Linked DNA regions of Rhodopseudomonas palustris. The protein of the gene in region 1 interacts with the protein of each later gene in a pairwise test. Links are inferred from orthologs where the notes say so. Each region holds a gene or a part of one and is shown on either strand. Other genes may lie near its edges.

Region 1 (7,645 bases):
CGACCACCGACCAGAACCAGTGCGACTTCGGCAGATCGCCGCTCGCCACCGCCCGCGGATCGGCGACCGTCGCCGGCCTCACGAAGTAAGCGAAGCCGGAATATTGCGCGGCGACGGCCTCGAGACGCTCCGCGGCCTGGGCATCGCCGTGCGACGGATCGACCACGACCAGCCGCCCGGCGCCATCGATGCTCAGCAGGATCCGGGTCGAACCGTCGTGCAGCATCAGCACGCAGGGCAGCACCAGCGCCGGAATGTCCTGCAGCGGACGCTCTATGAGCTGGGCTTCGAGCCCGGCGCGCTGCGCTGCGCGCTCGTAGAGACCGACAGTGAGAATGCCACGTTCGAGCGGCAGGCCGGACAACAGCGCACTGCGGCTGAGCGCGCGTCCGTGATGCGAGGCGAGAAACAGCAGACTGTCGCTCAACGGATCCGGGTGCGACGCCAGCGCGCTCGGGGGCGTCGTGGACGAAGCTCCAGTGAGATCGAAGTCTGAGGACTGAATATTCACCGACGCCTCGGGTTTCAGAGAGCCCGCCCCACAAGGCTCTCGCCAGCACGATTGCTGTTGATTTGTATTAGCCGAAAATCTGCATTTACCAGCCGTAACCTACGTCGTCTGCGTAACGAACTGATGTTAGGGTAAACTGCGGCGTTCCGCCGGGCGGCAGGCTAAGCGCGCCTGCCGGTCGTTACTTCGCGGCTGACGCGTTGCGACCATAAGTCCCGGCGGCAACGAACAGCGCGCTGCTCTCGGCAACCTCGTGCGAAGCCCAGCGATCGTCGAAATTGATCACGGTCGGCAGCTTCGGCGGCCCGTTGAAATAGAACCCGAACAGTTGCACAGGCGGCACCGTGCTGAGCGGCTCCGGACCGGGCGACGGAGCCGCCAGCCGGATCGGCGCGAGCTTGTAGCCGATGAAGCCGCTCGGATGCACGTCGACCAGCTCGGTCTCGGGCGGATGGCCGGTTTTCAGATAGTTCAGCATCTGCCCCATCGTGGCGAGAAGCTGATAATCGGCGAACACCGCGACGCCGCGCGCCGAGATCAAGGACACGTTGGCGTTGAAATACTGGTTCTGCGAGTTGAGCAGGTCGATCAGCGTGCGCTGGCCGAGCTCGTATTCCTTGTTGTAGGCGATGAAGGTGCGGCGCGCGGCCTCGACATCGCGCACCAGCGCGGCGACTCGATCATTTGTGATGGTCCGCGCCGCCCAGGCCTTGTCGATCGACTCGAGCGCATCACGCTGCAGGCGAGCCTGGCGCTGCTGCTGCTCGATCATCCGCTGCGCGGCTTCTTCCCGCCGCCAGCTGCTCTGACCGCCGTTGAAGATGTCCCAGGATGCCACCAGCTTGCCGCTGACCTGATCGTACTGATTGTTGTAGAGGATCGACTCCTTGCCGCGCGACGCCCGCCCTTCCAGCGACAACGTCGGCAGGAACGCGCCGGTGGTGGCGTCGAAGCCGCGCTTCGCCGCCACAACGTCGGCTCCGGCAGCGCGGAGCGTCGGATTGAACTTGTAGGCGACGTCGAGCGATGCGGCCTTGTTCTTCGGCATCTCCGGGAGGCGGCCGGGGAAGCGCAGATTGTACGGCTCTAGGCCGACGACCTTGCGGAATTTAGCGCGTGCGGTCTCGAGGCTGAGACGGAACTCCGCGGCCACGGCCTGTGCTGCGGCGACGCGTTCTTCGGCCTGCTGGGTGTCGCCCTCGCCGGCCCGTCCGCCTTCGAAACGCGCCAACACGTTCTTGCGCAGCTCGAGATGGACCCTGAGGTTCTGTTCGGCGAGCCCCACCAGCCGGGTATAGCGCACCACGTCGATATAAGCTTCGGCGGCGTCGAGTCCGATCAGCTCGGTGCGCTCCAGCACCCGAAATGCCGCGGCATCGACGCGGGCCGCCTGCCGCCACACTTCGTTGATCGAGGCAAATCCGTCGAACAGCAATTGCCGCACGACGACGCCGGCCTGGCGCCCGCGCAGATAAACGTCGTTATTGAGCGGCTCCGGCGAGACGTATTGCTTCAGCATCTCCGGGCCGGCGCTGGCTTCGAGCCGGACCTGCGGTAGCAGCGTCCCCTGGCTCTGCCTCATCTCGGCTTCCGTCGCGCGCCGGTTGGCTGCCGCCTCGCCCACTCCAGGATTGGTCTTCACGGCCTGGTTGATGGCGTCCAAGATCGTGAACGGCTCCGCCGCAAAGGCGGCGGTACTGGAAACCAGACCGACAACGGCTGCAGCGAGAGCTATTTGAGCGATTTTGAACATGGAACCAGTGCTAACAATGTTGAAAACCGCACGCAAGTGGTGTGGCGATGAGGTGGCGAAATGAGGTCGAGGTGTGGCAGAATCGAGACTCGCCCCTTAACCATTTGAAATTCATAAGAGAATGCTGAACTCGGAAACTACCAGGGGATTTTGCATTCACCTCGAACGGGAAATTTTCGCGCAGGGGGCCTGGTCGGTTCCATTGGCGCAGCTTGTCCGCTCCCCGGCAGGGAAGCGAAAGATGCGGGAGCGGCTTCCCTAAGGATCAGACGCGGGGGCACTATCCGAAGGAGTATTCGCCGACGTGGCGACGGCGCGGTCGGCAAGGTCATTCTGACCGGCAAGGTGCCGCGCCGGATCGTCGGCGTGATGCAGCAGCAGAGCGGCTCTGTGATTTCAATAAGATGATTGGTGGGGGAGGCAGGACTCGAACCTGCGAAGCCATAAGGCGGCTGATTTACAGTCAGCTCCCTTTGCCACTCGGGACACTCCCCCGCCCGTGCCGCCGGCCGAACGCCTTTGGCAGGCAAAACCGGAACCGGACAGCCGCAGCGAGCCCGCGGGCGGGCCTGCAACGCGGCGCGGTTATGGGCGATGCGGCCCCCTCAAGTCAACCAATCACATGACAATTTCTTGGGCCAATAGGCGGCATGACCAAATTGCCTTGCGCGCGGCCGCGTGGGACAAGCGCGCGATGAGTCCGAAAGAGCGAAATCCGCGGTTTCAGCGCCGCGACAATCTGGATCGCGGCCGACCGCAGGGATCGGGCGGGCGCCACGGCGCGCGCGAGCGTGATCCCGACGGTCCGGCGATCCTGTATGGCTGGCACACCGTCACCGCCGCGCTGGCCAATCCCGCGCGCCGCATCCGCAAGCTGTGGCTGACCGAGAACGCCGCGCGAAAGCTCGCCGACGAGAACATCGACACAAGGGTGACGCCCGAGATGGTGCGCCCCGGCGACATCGACCGGCGGCTCGGGCCGGACGCGGTGCATCAGGGCATGCTGGCGGAAGCCGATCCGCTCGACTCGCCGCGGATCGACACCCTGCCCGAGGACGGCATCGTGTTGGTGCTCGACCAGATCACCGATCCGCACAATGTCGGCGCGATCATGCGCTCGGCCGCGGCGTTCGCCGTCAAGGCGATCGTCACCACCGCGCGGCACAGCCCGGAGGCGACCGGCGTGCTGGCGAAATCGGCCTCGGGCGCGCTGGAGCTGGTGCCGCTGGTGCTGGTGACCAACCTCGCCCGCGCGCTGACTGAGCTCGAGGACCGCGGCTTCCTCACCGTCGGGCTCGACAGCGAAGGCAGCGCCGACCTCGCCGCAGTCGAGCTGCGGCAACCGCTGGCGCTGGTGCTCGGCGCCGAGGGCAAGGGCCTGCGCCAGCTCACGCGCGAAACGTGTAGCGTCGTGGCGCGGCTCGACATGCCGGGCGCGATCAAGAGCCTCAACGTCTCCAACGCCGCCGCGCTGGCGCTGTATATCGGCGCCAGCCGGCTCGGGCTGATGCGCTGACGTGAAACGCGGACGCCCGCCCGCATCGCTGCGGACGGGCGCCCTGCCCTCGCCCGAAAGGCGATCAGTAATAGCGGCGCGGCGGCGCGTGATGGCGGTGATGGCTGCGCGGTCCGTGTGCATGGCGCGGCGCGCCGTAATGCCCGCGCATCATTGCGCGATGGTGCATGCCGTGGCGATGATGATGCCGGGCGTGGCGGCGGCCGTAGCTGTAGACCACCGGGCCCATCGCCGGCGCGCCGGCATATTGATGCGTCATCGCGTCGGCATAGACGCCGCCGGTGTAGGCCGAACCGGTGCGCCACACCGAGATGGCGCGGTTGTCGTAATACGGCGCCGGCGCGAAATTGCCCGGGCCGGTATAGGTCGGGCCCTGATTGACGTAGTAATAGCGCGTCGGGTCCGGCAGTCGCTCGAACGCCGCGGAGCCGTAGCCATAACCGTAGCCGTAGTCATACGGCACATAGGCCGCGGAACCGCAGCCGCTGACCGCGCCGCAGGGCGCGCAGGCGCCCGCGAACACGCCGCCGCCGCAAGCCAGCGCCGGCGCGGCGCTCACCGTCACGACGGCGATCGCCGCGACCAATCCCGACATCATCTGACGCATGTTACTCTCTCCTACAGGGCTCTTTTCTTGGTTGGTCTCGACGCGGCGCAGCTCGAAGGTCCTAGCCTCGCGGTCTGCGGTAGTTGGGCTCGACGGGCAGCCGCCCTCCGCCCTCGTCCAGCGGCGGCGCGATGATCACTTGCGGCGGATCCATCGGCAGCGGCGCTGCGGCGGGCTGCGGCGGACGCGATTCCACTTCCCAGGACTGGCGGAAACTCTCGGCCGGCTTCGGCAGCGGCCGGTTCGCCGGCGGCTCGATCTCGAGCCGGCCATAGCCGGGCAATCGATTCGAGCCGGGATAATAGTGCCCGACCTCGGGCAGGCGCACCGGGCGGCTGCCGTAGAAGGTCGGCTGCCGGTGCGTGCCGCGCTCCAGCCCCCAATCGCCCTCCACCACCGAATAGGACACGTCGCGGCCGTTGATGATGATCGGCACGCCGGGGCGGCCCGGAACGACGATGGCAAAGCCGCCGCTGTCGGCGAGCGCCGGCGCCGCGGTCAGGGACAGAAGCAGCATCGCCTGCGCGGCGCGCAGCGTGGGGCGTTTCATGGACATGACCCGATGCTAGTCGAAAAGCTTGGCGGATGGGTTAAGGCGCGGCGGCGGACTTCCGACAACCCTAACGCACGTGCCGGAATCCGCGTTCCATCGGCGGTCGTGCCGAGCGAATCGTTAACGGCGGCGCGCCCCGCGATGTCGAGGGAGACTGGTGCCGGCGGAGAGGATCGAACTCCCGACCTTCGGTTTACAAAACCGCTGCACTACCGCTGTGCTACGCCGGCATCGCCACGGGGGCGCGAGACAGCTAGCAGTGCGGGCGGGTCGGGACAAGTGTGCCGCCCGATTTTGCGGCCCCGGCGAGGCGGTGCCCGCGCGTCCGCCGTCGTCGCGGATCATCGGGAACGGATTGCTTCCCAGCGCTTTGAACGTGCATGAGCGACAAATTCGACGACCCGAGCCGCAAGGGCAACGAGCCCGCTCCGCTGCTGATGATCGCCGTCGCGGTGATCCCGCTGCTCGGCGTCGCGGCCTGGATGCTGTTCGGCTGACGCTGGGGCGCGTCCCCGAGGCCGCCTCGGCGAGCGCTAGCGCCGCGATGCGAGCGCTGCGGCGATGCGGCCCTGCACCACGACGCCGAGCCAGATCACCAGCGTGGACAGCGCGGCGGCGGCAATCACCAGAACATCGATCTGAGGCATGGGAATAGTCCTCTGTGGGCGTGCGGGCGATATCCGCACGCCCGGCCCCGGCCGGCCTTGATGCCGGTCAATCGTCGCGGCCATCGCCGGCCGACGTCAAAGCCAGCGGGCGAGCACGGCGAGGTTGACCGCGCAGGCCAGCAGCAGCGCCAGGATCAGGCCGATCGGCATCCCGTCGATGCGGGTTTTGGAGATCGTCGTCATGGCCGGAACATCGGGCGATTCTAGTTGCGGAGTCCCGGGCGATATTTTTCGCGGGATTTAACACTCGTTAACCTTCGATTCCCGCCGCCGGAGCCGTTCCCCTGACGGCAGAAGGCCGGCGCGAGGCCGGCCTTTCGTCCTAGGATTTCGGTCGGAATAGAGCGTCGTGCCCTAGTACTTCGCGACCGCGGGGCCGCCCCAGCCGAAGCGATAATTGATGCCGGCCTTGACGGTGTGGTCGTCGTTGCGGAACGTGGTGCCGACCATGTCGGCCGGACCGCTGGTGAAGGCGGTGTTGTCGAATTTGTAGTACTGATACTCGACCTTGGCGGACCAGCTCGGCGCGAACATGTATTCGAGGCCGGCGCCGACCGTGTAGCCATCGTTGCGGCTGCCCGACGTCGAATACGCCGCCGGAATGCCGCCTGCGGTGGCGACGCCGAGGCTGGAATCGCGGAAGGCGTAGCCGCCCTTGGCGTAGAGCAGCGCCGGGCCCCACGTATAGCCGAGCCGGCCGGTGACGGAGCCCAGACCGCGGGTGTTCTCGGTCGCGGTGCTACCCGCCGGAAACACCACGCCGGTGTTGTTCGACGCCATCCAGCTGTATTGCGCCTCGAGGCCGACCACCCAGTTCGGCGCGAACTGATAGTCGAAGCCGCCCTGCACGCCGCCCATGAAGCGGCCGGAATCGCTCTGGATGTTGTCGCTGCCGGCGAACGCGCCGCCGACATTGCCGCCGATGTAGAAGCCGGTCCAGTTGTAGACCGCCGCCGGCGCGGTGGCGGGCGGCGCCTTGGTGTAGGCCGGCCGCGGACCGAGATCGGCGGCGAAAGCCGGCGCACCGAGCACGCCGACCGCGACTGCGCTGAGCAGAAACTTCTTCATCGTCGTCCCTCGTCGTCTCGCGTTCGATATCGTCCCGCGTTCGGTGTCGTCCGATGTACTCAAAACAACGTGGCGCCAGTTTGGTTGCCCGGCGGCGAAGCCGCAGCAGGATCGAGCGCGACTGTGACCGCGCGCCAACCGCCGGGAACCCGCGTTGCGATCCTCGAAATAGCTTCGACGGTCGACAGATTAGTCGCGGCGGATCGCGATTTGGTCGGGCCTATCGCGACAATTTTTCCAGTTCCGGAAACGGCGCGGTGACGACGCCGGCGCAGAGCTCCTGGGGGTTGGCGGCGACGCGATCGAGCCGGCCGTCGACGTGGACGATCGCCAGTTCCTGCGGCTTGCCGGAGGGCGGGGTGAAGCGCACGCAGGACACGAAGCGCACTTGCCCGCCGAGCGGGCGCTGCACCGGCTCGGCCATCGCGGCGTCGCGCAGGCCGACCGGGTTGTTCAGATAGCTGCGCAGGAACGCCGGGATCTCGCTGCGATAATTCGCCGGAAACCGCTGCAGCGCGGCGCCGCCGTCGCCCGGCCCGTCGCTGGTGACGCAGCCGCCGAGCGAAGCTGCGGCGAGCAGCGCGAGCGCGATGCGGGGGATCGAAGCGGACACGGCGGGCTCGTGAATCAGGACGCGGGATGCGCAAGCCATAGCCGGTTCGCCGCGGAAATCAACGATCGCGCCGCGGCATGTGATCGCCGCGCGGCGCGGTTCGGCGCCAAGCCTGTTGCCAAACGTCGCGGCGCTTCCGATCATGCGGCGCAGTGAAACCGCCGCAGCCGCGCCTGCGTATGAACCATCGGCCGGCACGGCGCGGCAAAGGTTTCGACGTCGCGGCCGGGAATGTCCGGCGCTGTGCGGTGTTTCGATCAGGGCGTCGCCCTGGATGGGTCGACAATGGAGGGATTGCTGATGACCAAAGCTTCGCGACTGCTCGCCTTCGCCCTGCTCTCGACCGCGCTGATCGC
Region 2 (4,769 bases), 380 kb from region 1 along the record:
CCCGTCCTGATGCGGATGGCTTCTTCGATATTGGAGACGAAGATCTTGCCGTCGCCGATGCGGCCGGTCTGGGCGGCACGACGAATGGCGTCGATGGCCTTTTCGACCAGATCGTCGGCGATTACGATCTCGATTTTGACTTTCGGGAGGAAGTCCACGATGTATTCCGCGCCGCGATAGAGCTCCGCGTGGCCCTTCTGCCGGCCGAAGCCCTTGGCTTCGGTGACGGTGATACCCTGCAATCCGACTTCCTGAAGCGCTTCCTTGACCTCGTCGAGCTTGAACGGCTTGATGATGGCTTCGATCTTCTTCACTTAGACTCTCCCCGGACTTCCCACGTGACTCGGCAGTTGTATGACAGATTGCGCGGCGCTGCGCAGTGGATCGATGACACCGCGGGCCGAATGGGTGAGCAGCTCCGTCTGCGGTCCGGACATGCCTGAAAACCGGAGACGGTCGCGCGCAGACCCCGCCGAGATCGGCGAGCGCGGGAGATCGAAACATGGCTTCCGTAAAAGCAGGGTCCATGCCAAGTTGCCAATATGGCTGATTATGGAGCGTTATCAGATTATTAAGAGCGCGTCCGCGTAGACTTTGGAGACTCGCGGTGATCGCGTCTGACTAATGATGAGGCGATCAGCTTATTATATGTGCATTCGATGGGGCGGTGTGGGCGCGTTCGGGCGCCTGCTGCCTTTGTGTGAGGCGAGAGTACTGGGAATTGGGCATGGAGCTGTTGACGCCGGCTGAAATGGACCGCGCAGACCTGCTGACGATCGCCTGGGGTTCATCCGGCTTCGCCTTGATGCTGCATGCCGGGAGGCACGTCGCGCAGGCTGCGATCGAACTGGCCGAGACCGGGCCGATCCTGGTGATCGCCGGTCCCGGCAACAATGGCGGCGACGGCCTGATCGCGGCCACCGAACTGGTGGCGCTCGGCCGTACCGTCCACGTCATGCTGCTCGGCGAACGCGACGCGCTGAAGGGCGATGCGGCGCTGGCGGCGCGGGAATGGAAGGGGCCGTTGCTGCCGTTCCTGCCGCAATCGATCGGGACGCCGTCGCTGATCATCGACGCGCTGTTCGGCTCAGGTCTCAATCGGCCGGTGAAGGATCAGGCGCTGGAGATCATCGAGGCGGTCAACGCCACCGGCGTGCCGGTGCTGGCCGTCGATCTGCCGAGCGGCATCAACGGCGCCAGCGGCGCGGTGCTGGGCGCAGCGATCAAGGCGCGCGAGACGGTGACGTTCTTCCGCCGCAAACCGGGGCATCTGCTGGTGCCGGGGCGGCTGTATTGCGGCAAGCTGAAGGTCGCCGATATCGGCATCGATCCAGCGGTGCTCGACGAGATCAGGCCGCAGGCCTTCGAGAACGATCCGGATCTGTGGCTCCAGCATTTCCCGGTGCCGCGCGCCGACGGCCACAAATACGGCCGCGGCCATGCCGTGGTGATCTCCGGCGAAATGTCGCAGACCGGGGCGGCGCGGCTCGCTGCGCGCGGGGCGCTGCGGGCCGGTGCGGGGCTGGTGACGCTGGCGTCGCCGCGCGACGCGCTGGCGGTGAACGCCACGGCGCTGACCGCGGTGATGGTCCGGGCGATCGACACGCCGGAGGAATTGGCGGGGATGCTGGCGGACCGGCGGTTCAACGCGGTCGGCGTCGGTCCCGGCGCAGGCGTCGATGACCGGACTCGCGGCAATGTGCTGGCGGCGCTGGCCGCGGGCGCCGGCACGGTGCTCGACGCCGACGCGCTGACGGCCTTCGCGGGCAATCCCGAAGCGCTGTTCGAGGCGATCAAATCCGGCGCTAATCCACAGGTTATCCTCACCCCGCATGAGGGTGAATTCCCGCGACTCTTCAGTGATATGAGCAACAAAAATCCACTTCGCTCGAAACTCGAACGTGTCCGCGTAGCGGCGCAACGTTCCGGGGCCGTGGTGCTGCTCAAGGGGCCGGACACGGTGGTGGCGTCGCCGGACGGCCGCGCCGCGATCGCGTTCAACGCGCCGCCCTGGCTCGCCACCGCCGGAGCCGGCGACGTGCTGACCGGCATCATTACCGGGCTGCTGGCTCAGCGGGTGGCGGCGTTCGAGGCGGCCTGCATCGGGGTGTGGATGCACGGCGAGGCGGCCTGCGAGGCCGGGCCGGGGCTGATCGCGGAGGACCTGACCGAGACGCTGCCGGCAGTGACCCGGCGGGTGTATGACGGGCTCGGCATCGAATACTGAGGCCGGTTCCACGAAACCGTGGAGTTGGAGAGGCTTGGGCCTCGCAGCTCAGGTGACGAGGTAGCTCCGCAGCAACCGCGGCGCCGACCATTTCGCGGCGAAGGCTTCCATCAGCCACAGGCCGGGATGCTCGGCGGCGAAGGCGATGCGCTGGGTCTGGCCGGCGTCGATCGCCAGCGTGTCCAGCCAGAACGGCTTCCAGCCGTCGTCGAGCCGGTCGAGCAGCCGGAAATGATGGCCGTGCAGATGAAAGATCATCGGCATCGTCGCGCGGTTGACCAGCGCCAGCACCACCGTGCGGCCGCGCTTGACCTGGAACGCGGGGCCGGCGGCTGGGGAGAATTTGCCGGGCGCGAACCAGTCGAGCTGTCCCGGCGTCAGCGCGCCGAGCGGCAGCTCCACCCGCAGCGCCGAGCCGAGCGGAAGCTGCGCCGGCAGGCCGTTGTCGGGCAGCGGCGCGGGCAGTGGCCGCGGCGCGGGGCGCAGCGCCGGCTCGCTCGACGTGATAAGTCTCGCGATCGGCGTCGGCTTGCCGCCGTCGAGCAGCGTGATCGCCGAGGTCGAGCCCGGCGGCCTTGTGGCATCGAGCAGCACATCGACGCGGGTGCCGGGCGCCAGCACCAGGGTGCCGTTGCGCGCCAGGAAGGGTTCGGCCGGCTGGCTGTCGAGGGCGATCACCCGGACGTCGTGATCGTCGATTCTAAGAGCAATGACATTGCGCTGGCAGGCGTTGATGAAGCGGAGCCTGAACCGGCCATTGGCGCGCAGCGCGATGTCCGCGGTCGGCTTGCCGTTGATCGTGTAGAGCCATGGCGTATCGCCGGAATCGGTTCCGGCGGCGAGCGGCCGGCCGTCGCTGCCGAGCCTTGCATCCTCGATCAGCACGACCTCGTCGCCATCGACCTGCGGCGGCGTCGCCTCCTGCACCACCAGCGGCAGCGCCGGCATCGGCGCCGGGCCGCCGTCGGCGGTTAGGCGCAAATCGGCGAGCAGGGTGCCGGCGGAGCGCAGCGGCAGCACGAAACTGTCATTGCCGCCGGGCGGCACCGGCTGTCGGCCGATCAGCGGTTCGGCGGCGGCGACGCCATCGAGGCCGCGCCAGCTCAGCAGCGCCGGCTGCTTCAGCTCATTCTCGAACCGCACGGCAACCTCGTCGCCGCGCCGCAGCACGACGGTTTCGGCGAGCGCCAGCATCGGCCGCGCCACCGGCTCGCCGCCGGCTTTCAACACGGTGTTGCCGATGCTCGCGCGGAGCGTCAGGCTCTTGCGGGTCGCCGCCGTCTGGGCGGCACCAGGCAGCGGCAGGCCGGCGAGCGCGGCGCCGCCGAGGCCGGCGAGAAGGGTGCGGCGCGACAGCGGGAAGGGGGCGTTGGTCATCGTCGATGCGGACCATGTTCGGGCCGCGCTGTCCACTGCGGCGGGCCGCCGCGGAAGCCGCAGTGCAGCGGGATTTTCTTGATGCACAACCTATATGTCATGTTATAAGCCCGCCGCCCGCGGCATCGCGGCCGGACATGATGCTCTTCGCGGGCGTGGCGGAATTGGTAGACGCGCTGGATTTAGGTTCCAGTGACGAAAGTTGTGGGGGTTCGAGTCCCTCCGCCCGCACCACGCAAGTGCTCTTGCTCATGACGCATTTCCGGTGGGCCGGGTCCGCAGGGACACGCGCCCGCCAAGCCACCGGTGCAGGCGAGACGCCGCGCATCGCAACACTCGACACCTCCAGCCGCCCGGCTGGGTCACACGGAAGAAGATCGACGCCATGCAGGTCAAGGAAACCGTCGCCGACGGGTTGAAGCGCGAATTCGAAGTCAATGTCCCGGCTGCGGACATCGACGCCCAGGTCGACGCGCGTCTGGTCGACCTGAAGGACAAGGTGAAGCTCAATGGCTTCCGTCCCGGCAAGGTCCCGGTCAGCCATCTGAAGCGCGTCTATGGCCGCTCGGTTGCCGCCGAGACCATCGACAAGCTGGTGCGCGAGACCAATGACGGCATCTTCGCCGAGCGCGGCTTCCGCCTCGCCACCGAGCCGAAGATCACGATGCCGCAGGATCAGAAAGTGGTCGAGGACATCCTCGCCGGCAAGTCGGACCTGAACTATACGGTCGCGATCGAAGTCGTGCCGACGATCGAACTGGCCGACTTCAAGAGCTTCTCGGTCGAGAAGCCGGTGGTCGAGGTTTCGGATTCCGACGTCGACGACGCGATCAAGCGGATCGCCGAGGCCAACCGCGCTTACGCCGAGAAGGCAGAGGGCGCCAAGGCCGAGACCGGCGACCGCGTCACGGTGTCGTTCAAGGGCACGATCGACGGTGTCGCGTTCGACGGCGGCACCGGCGAAGACATTCCGGTGGTGATCGGCTCGAACAGCTTCATCCCGGGCTTCGAGGACCAGCTCGTCGGCATCGGCGTCGGCGAGACCCGCACCATCAAGGTGTCGTTCCCGGCCAATTACGCCAGCGAGACGCTGGCCGGCAAGCCGGCCGAGTTCGAGACCACGGCGACCAAGGTCGAGGCGCCGCAGGACGTCACCATCGACGAC

The links. Proteins that work in one complex are often made in the same cells at the same time.
Region 2: the proteins of rlmB (region 1) and SR870_RS06985 interact in binary tests that used the Escherichia coli proteins (3 or more experiments, as listed by UniProt). The link is inferred for Rhodopseudomonas palustris from one-to-one orthologs.

The regions. Positions count from the first base shown.
Region 1 is NZ_CP140155.1:1,943,044-1,950,688, forward strand. What follows is about bases 2,045-4,869. They hold rlmB (23S rRNA (guanosine(2251)-2'-O)-methyltransferase RlmB), read left to right. Parts: upstream 2,045-2,958; coding sequence 2,959-3,780; downstream 3,781-4,869. Other genes in these bases: SR870_RS08765 (TolC family outer membrane protein), read right to left, coding at 2,045-2,264; SR870_RS08780 (hypothetical protein), read right to left, coding at 3,845-4,387; SR870_RS08785 (hypothetical protein), read right to left, coding at 4,449-4,869. In the rest of the region: SR870_RS08760 (type I secretion system permease/ATPase), read right to left, coding at 1-511; more of SR870_RS08765, read right to left, coding at 693-2,044; more of SR870_RS08785, read right to left, coding at 4,870-4,943; SR870_RS08795 (sodium:solute symporter), read right to left, coding at 5,474-5,587; SR870_RS08800 (outer membrane protein), read right to left, coding at 5,963-6,676; SR870_RS08805 (hypothetical protein), read right to left, coding at 6,897-7,289; SR870_RS08810 (tetratricopeptide repeat protein), read left to right, coding at 7,590-7,645. UniProt on the Escherichia coli protein: Specifically methylates the ribose of guanosine 2251 in 23S rRNA.
Region 2 is NZ_CP140155.1:1,561,998-1,566,766, reverse strand. Bases 1-2,977 are described here. They hold SR870_RS06985 (NAD(P)H-hydrate dehydratase), read left to right. Parts: upstream 1-727; coding sequence 728-2,227; downstream 2,228-2,977. Other genes in these bases: SR870_RS06980 (multicopper oxidase family protein), read right to left, coding at 2,276-2,977; SR870_RS06990 (P-II family nitrogen regulator), read right to left, coding at 1-314. Outside these bases: more of SR870_RS06980, read right to left, coding at 2,978-3,604; tig (trigger factor), read left to right, coding at 3,990-4,769. UniProt on the Escherichia coli protein: Bifunctional enzyme that catalyzes the epimerization of the S- and R-forms of NAD(P)HX and the dehydration of the S-form of NAD(P)HX at the expense of ADP, which is converted to AMP.